Regions from separate parts of the Lysinibacillus sp. NPDC056185 genome, predicted to be linked through region 1. Evidence: a T-box and tRNA genes for the amino acid it is inferred to sense, from the RefSeq annotation. Region 1 holds a T-box; the other holds one or more tRNA genes.
The links. The T-box of region 1 lies ahead of leuS (leucine--tRNA ligase). A T-box ahead of a tRNA ligase gene usually reads a tRNA of that ligase, here a tRNA-Leu.
Positions count from the first base shown of each region.

Region 2: it has a tRNA-Leu gene. The T-box ahead of leuS (leucine--tRNA ligase) is inferred to sense a tRNA for this amino acid. The anticodon was not compared.

Region 1 is NZ_JBLLLQ010000030.1:43,055-46,449, forward strand. Features, by position in the region: gene dhaK (dihydroxyacetone kinase subunit DhaK) at 1-1,132, shown strand, start outside; T-box leader at 1,234-1,445, shown strand; gene leuS (leucine--tRNA ligase) at 1,534-3,395, shown strand, end outside.
Region 2 is NZ_JBLLLQ010000039.1:34,233-37,627, reverse strand. Features, by position in the region: partial or broken rRNA gene rrf (5S ribosomal RNA) at 1-6, shown strand, start outside; tRNA gene ACMZ42_RS24040 (tRNA-Asn) at 23-99, shown strand; tRNA gene ACMZ42_RS24035 (tRNA-Ser) at 105-196, shown strand; tRNA gene ACMZ42_RS24030 (tRNA-Glu) at 227-301, shown strand; tRNA gene ACMZ42_RS24025 (tRNA-Val) at 319-394, shown strand; tRNA gene ACMZ42_RS24020 (tRNA-Met) at 420-494, shown strand; tRNA gene ACMZ42_RS24015 (tRNA-Asp) at 499-574, shown strand; tRNA gene ACMZ42_RS24010 (tRNA-Phe) at 591-663, shown strand; tRNA gene ACMZ42_RS24005 (tRNA-Thr) at 675-750, shown strand; tRNA gene ACMZ42_RS24000 (tRNA-Tyr) at 761-844, shown strand; tRNA gene ACMZ42_RS23995 (tRNA-Trp) at 858-931, shown strand; tRNA gene ACMZ42_RS23990 (tRNA-His) at 964-1,039, shown strand; tRNA gene ACMZ42_RS23985 (tRNA-Gln) at 1,059-1,133, shown strand; tRNA gene ACMZ42_RS23980 (tRNA-Gly) at 1,140-1,214, shown strand; tRNA gene ACMZ42_RS23975 (tRNA-Cys) at 1,225-1,298, shown strand; tRNA gene ACMZ42_RS23970 (tRNA-Leu) at 1,346-1,426, shown strand; gene thpR (RNA 2',3'-cyclic phosphodiesterase) at 2,622-3,182, shown strand; gene ACMZ42_RS23960 (ABC transporter permease) at 3,321-3,395, shown strand, end outside.

The DNA.
Region 1 (3,395 bases):
AGATGAGATGGAATATGGCGTCGGTATTCATGGAGAGCCAGGGAGAAAACGTGAAAAAGTTATGGCCGCAGATGAATTAGCTTTTCGTATGACAAATGACCTTGTGAAAGATTTAAGATTAGATAAAGATGCTGAAATTGCTGTTCTAGTAAATGGTTTTGGCGGTACACCGCTTCAAGAACTTTATCTGTTTAACAATGCAGTGACTAGAGAGTTGAGTAAAAGAAATATACGAATCAATAGAACGTTTGTCGGCAATTACATGACAAGTATTGATATGGCTGGGATTTCTCTAACAGTAATGAAACTAGATAATGAGCTGAAAACATTACTATCGAAAGAATGTAATACACCTGCATTTAAGGTAGAGGGACCGGTTGATAATGTAGAGTACGTAGATATTAATGACAACTTGGAAGAGAAACAAGTTGTCTTTGAGACGGAAACAGTGGAAGAACACGCTATTATCAAGAGTGAGGTAATCACATTAAATAATATAATTTATCTCGTAGATAAAATGAGCGAAATTATTATCAAGAACGAAGTACCTTTCTGCGAATTAGATACACATGCAGGAGATGGCGATTTCGGAATGAGCGTCGCAAAAGGATTTAAGCAATTAAAACGAGAATGGAGCTCGATTCTAGGTCAGGAACATTTAAATATTGGGACTTTCCTTGATGCGAGTTCTATGGTAATTATGGAGCATTGCGGAGGAGCTTCTGGACCCATTTGGGGAGGGGCTTTCCGAGCTGCGGGTAAAGCTGTAGAAGGAAAAATGGAATTAACGGTCGGAGAGTTTGCTGAAATGTTACAAGTTGCGCTTAAAGGCATACAGTCTATCGGTGAGCGCTCTTTCGGAAGAGGGGCAGAGGTAGGCGATAAAACGCTTGTAGATGCGCTTGTACCTTGTGTAAATGTTTGGACAGAAAGCGCTGCAGCTGGTGCGGATTTTAAAACTGCCTTTGAAAAAGGGGCAGAGGCAGCTGTTAAAGGAGCAGAATATACAAAAGAAATTGTTGCTCGAATGGGTCGCGCTGGTACAGTTGGTGAAAGAAGTCTAGGTTATCCGGATGCTGGTGCTTATGCGCTAGGGGTTATTTTTACGGAGCTTTCTCGTAGTTTAAAATAGATACAGTCTAACAAATAGGGTTTGAATTGTTCAATAATGGGTAGTATGTAAACAAAGTCTTGTGCTTTTCAGTACTTTCTATTAGAATAAATGCAATACTTGTAAAGACAGTGATGAGGAATAGTAAATTTGTGGTTCCTTTTAGAGAGCTAGCGGTTGGTGGGAGCTAGTAGGAAAGCAAATTGAACTCGCCTTCTGAGTCTGCCCGCGTGAAATAGCGCGTGCCGTTCCTTCCGCGTTAAGGAAGCAAAAGCCGAGTGTAATCACTAATGTGGGTGGTACCGCGGGAGATACGAATTCTCTCGTCCCTTTCTGACAAAGAAAGGGGCGAGTTTTTTTATTTTTTAAATATTTTGTCAATTCTTCAAGAAAAGTATGACGCATTCAAAGGAGGAAAAATAATGAGTTTTAATCATCAACAAATTGAAAAAAAGTGGCAGCAATATTGGGCAGATAACAAAACTTTCAAAACTGAAAATGAAACTGAAAAACCAAAATTTTATGCATTAGATATGTTCCCGTACCCATCTGGTGCAGGTCTTCATGTAGGACATCCAGAGGGCTACACAGCGACAGACATCCTTTCACGCTTCAAGCGCATGCAAGGCTATAACGTCCTACATCCTATGGGCTGGGACGCATTCGGTTTACCAGCAGAACAATACGCACTTGATACAGGAAATGACCCAGCAGAATTTACAGCGAAAAATATTGCGACATTCAAGCGTCAAATCCAAGAGCTAGGCTTTAGCTATGATTGGGATCGTGAAATTAACACAACAGATCCAGAATATTATAAGTGGACACAATGGATCTTTATCCAACTTTATAAAAAAGGTTTGGCTTATATAGATGAAGTAGCTGTAAACTGGTGTCCGGCACTAGGAACAGTACTTGCAAACGAAGAAGTAATTGATGGAAAATCAGAGCGTGGTGGTCACCCTGTAGAACGTCGTCCGATGAAACAATGGATGCTTAAAATTACTGCCTTTGCTGATCGTTTAATCGACGACTTAGAGGAAGTTGATTGGCCAGAGTCTATTAAGGATATGCAGCGTAACTGGATTGGTCGTTCGGAAGGTGCAGAAGTAACATTTAGTATAGATGGAACAGATGAAAACTTCACAGTGTTTACAACTCGTCCTGATACGTTATTTGGTGCTACATACTGTGTTCTTGCACCTGAGCATCAATTAGTGGAGCAAATTACAACTGCTGAACAACGTCAAGCTGTTGAAGCTTATTTAGATAAAGTAAAATTGAAATCTGATTTAGAACGCACAGATTTAGCGAAAGAAAAAACAGGCGTATTCACAGGTGCCTATGCAGTGAATCCAATTAACGGTAAGAAAATGCCGATTTGGATTGCAGACTACGTGTTAGTATCATATGGTACAGGTGCAATCATGGCGGTTCCAGCACATGATGAGCGTGACTATGAATTTGCAACAGAATTTGGTTTGGAAATTATTCCTGTTCTTGAAGGTGGAGACATTAGTAAAGAAGCATTTACAGGAGATGGTAAGCACATTAACTCTGACTTCCTTGATGGCTTAAACAAAGAGGACGGTATTGCTAAGGCAATTCAATGGCTTGAGGAAAAAGGAGTAGGGGAGAAGAAAATCTCTTACCGTCTTCGCGACTGGTTATTCTCTCGTCAACGTTACTGGGGAGAGCCAATTCCTATGATTCATTGGGAAGATGGTACAACGACGCCAGTACCGGAATCAGAATTACCATTAGTGCTACCAAAAACAGATAATATTCGTCCTTCAGGTACGGGTGAATCTCCGTTAGCGAACATTGCTGAATGGGTAAATGTTGTTGATCCTGAAACAGGCAAAAAAGGTCGTCGCGAAACGAACACGATGCCACAGTGGGCAGGTTCTAGCTGGTACTTCATACGTTACATTGACCCAACTAATAAAGAAGCAGTTGCGGACCCTGAGTTACTGAAACGCTGGTTACCAGTTGATATTTATATCGGTGGGGCAGAGCATGCCGTATTACACTTACTATACGCTCGCTTCTGGCACAAAGTATTATACGATTTAGGTGTTGTACACACGAAAGAGCCATTCCACAAATTATTTAACCAAGGGATGATTCTTGGTGAAGGTAATGAAAAAATGTCTAAATCAAAAGGCAATGTCGTTAACCCTGATGAAATCATTTCTTCACACGGTGCGGATACTTTACGTCTATATGAAATGTTCATGGGTCCACTAGAAGCATCTGTTGCATGGTCAACAAATGGCTTGGA
Region 2 (3,395 bases), on a different contig from region 1:
CTAGGCTATATGATAAAATTATTCCGAAGTAGCTCAGTTGGTAGTAGCACCTGACTGTTAATCAGGTTGTCGCAGGTTCGAGTCCTGCCTTCGGAGCCATTCTTGGAGAGTTGTCCGAGTGGCCGAAGGAGCACGATTGGAAATCGTGTAGGCGGTTAACACTGTCTCAAGGGTTCAAATCCCTTACTCTCCGCCAGCACTTTAAGGATTTATCATTCCAAACGATGGCCCCTTGGTCAAGTGGTTAAGACACCGCCCTTTCACGGCGGTAACACGGGTTCGAATCCCGTAGGGGTCACCATTTTTCAATACCCAGATGGAGGATTAGCTCAGCTGGGAGAGCATCTGCCTTACAAGCAGAGGGTCGGCGGTTCGAGCCCGTCATCCTCCACCATTATTTAAATAAATCACCTTATTATCGCGGGGTGGAGCAGTGGTAGCTCGTCGGGCTCATAACCCGAAGGTCGTTGGTTCAAATCCGGCCCCCGCAACCAAAATGGTCCCGTGGTGTAGCGGTTAACATGCCTGCCTGTCACGCAGGAGATCGCCGGTTCGATCCCGGTCGGGACCGCCATTTTTTAAAAGAATATGGGTCAGTAGCTCAGTTGGTAGAGCATTAGATTGAAGCTCTAAGTGTCGGCGGTTCGATTCCGTCCTGACCCATCACATTTTTTGCCGGTGTAGCTCAGTTGGTAGAGCAACTGACTTGTAATCAGTAGGTCGTGGGTTCGACTCCTATCGCCGGCACCATGACTTTCCCGGAGGGGTAGCGAAGTGGCTAAACGCGGCGGACTGTAAATCCGCTCCTTAGGGTTCGGCGGTTCGAATCCGTCCCCCTCCACCAGTTTTAATTTAATAGGGGCATAGTTCAACGGTAGAATAGAGGTCTCCAAAACCTTTGGTGTGGGTTCGATTCCTACTGCCCCTGCCAATTAATTTAAAATAATAAAATATAATAATATGGCGGTTGTGGCGAAGTGGTTAACGCACCTGATTGTGGTTCAGGCATTCGTGGGTTCGATTCCCATCAGTCGCCCCATTTATATATATTTAACTTTTGGGGTATAGCCAAGCGGTAAGGCAACGGATTTTGATTCCGTCACGCCCTGGTTCGAATCCAGGTACCCCAGCCATTTATTGCGGAAGTAGTTCAGTGGTAGAACACCACCTTGCCAAGGTGGGGGTCGCGAGTTCGAACCTCGTCTTCCGCTCCAAATATTTTATGGCGGCATAGCCAAGTGGTAAGGCACAGGTCTGCAACACCTTTATCACCGGTTCAAATCCGGTTGCCGCCTCCATATTTTATTACTCAATCGGTTTATCCGATTTTTTTTATCTCCATTATGCCGGTGTGGCGGAATTGGCAGACGCGCACGACTCAAAATCGTGTTCCTTTGGAGTGTCGGTTCGACCCCGACCACCGGTATCATATTTTACTAGAGAATCCTTGTATATCAAGGATTCTTTTTTTATTTGTAGAAAGCAATTAAGATCCTCTCAAAAGGTATACACAGTTATTTGAGAATTCGATTGGAAGGATCGAATTTATTTGAAATCGGATTATTAAGAGTGGCTACGGATTAAGACTTCAACAATTATGTTGGAGTCTTTTTTGTTTGTCTAAGGTCATCAGTAATAATTGCAATTCCACTTACAAAGAAATCAACTTCAAAACCCATCTGTTTTTCTTTAGTCATAATGCCAACCCTTATGTACTAGATAACCTTAAAATTTTTGCTAAAATATAATTAAAAACCAGAGGGGTGATCTTATGAAGGGAGACGATGATAAAAAGGATGAGATAGAAAAAGATTATAATGCAGAAGCTTCAAGATATACACTTGCTATTTTACTTGCAGCTTTATTGATTTGGGCAATATAATGACTTGTTTAAAAATGATGAAAGTGGCCATGGTATTCAATGGGTATTGGTATCAGGCATAGTTTCAGTTTTTGAAGTAACTAAGCGTTATTTAATAAGAAGAGATGGCAAGAAAAAAATAGATAGAAATTAATTTAAAATTACAGAATTTAAAAATTAATCATTTGGTAAAGACATAGATTCAATAAACAGGGGTTTTTGTTTAAAGTACACATTAAGAGTAGAGAAAAAGGACAGATTATGAAAAAGAGGTAAGGTACAATAATAAAAGATAAAAGTTTTGGAGGGGACAATAAATTAGCTAAATTAATTCGAATTTTGAAGAGTGTTATTTTAAAATTTCAACATACTTTTAAACATTTCTCATTATTTTATATGCTGCTTTTGGCGGATCTATTGATAACGATTGGTGATTTTTCGATGATCTTTGTAGTTCCAGAATTAGCTCCAACTATCATTACAATAATCGCTATTGTTTATATTTGGAGAAAGTTTTTGAAGACTAATCCTAAATTTAAAAGCTTCGTAAGCTTGCTTAATTCTTTCATTGTGTGGAATTTTACATTCGTTTGGGTTTTTCCTTTTCCTGAAATAGATAAATAAAGATAATAAGACCTACTCAGCTAAAAAGCAAAGTGGTTTATTTCTGCTTTAACGCGAGTAGTAAGGATTAAATTATAGTAGGAAAAGACATAATGCCTGTTAAGTAGCATTTTCGATGATTAGAGAGGATATCATTATGAACAGACACTTTTTTATTGCAGTTCCACTTCCTTCAGATATTAAAGCAGCTCTTAAAGTGAGATGTGAAGAAATGAAGACAGATTTTCATTTTAAACGATGGGTACACCAGGAAGACTATCACATCACATTGGCCTTTTTAGGTCATGCGGATGAAGAGCAATTACAGGCTGTATTGGATGAAACAAGGAAAAACCTTATGAAAGTTTCTCCGTTTGAATTAAAAATTCAAGGGTTCAATACTTTTGGAAGAAAAGAATATCCAAGAATTTTATGGGTTGATCTGCTCGAATCTCAGCAATTAAATTTTGTGAGAGAAATAGTATACCGTGATTGTATGAAGGCTGGTTTTGAACTAGATAAAAAGCCCTTTACACCACATATAACTGTTGCAAGAAAATGGGATGAGGCCTGCGGGAAAATTCCGTACGAAGCATTAATGGAAGAAAATTTTCAGCTTCCAAAATTTCTAGTAGAAGAAGTGATTTTGTACGAATCAAAAATAGAGGAAACGCCAAAATATCATAGAAAAGCGGTCATTCGTTTAGATGGCCAATAATATTACAAGCAGCTCGTAAACCTAAAAATGAAAAGGTTTATGAGTTTTTTGTTTAAAACCATTTGTAATGATTAGTTCATGTTCCGTTCATTTAAGGATTTTATGCTAAGACTGTAAAAAGGAATGGAGGAGTTCACGATGAATCTAGCCTGGAAAGAAATTAAGAAAAATAAAGTACGATTTTTAATATTAGGTTCCATTGTTTTTCTTGTT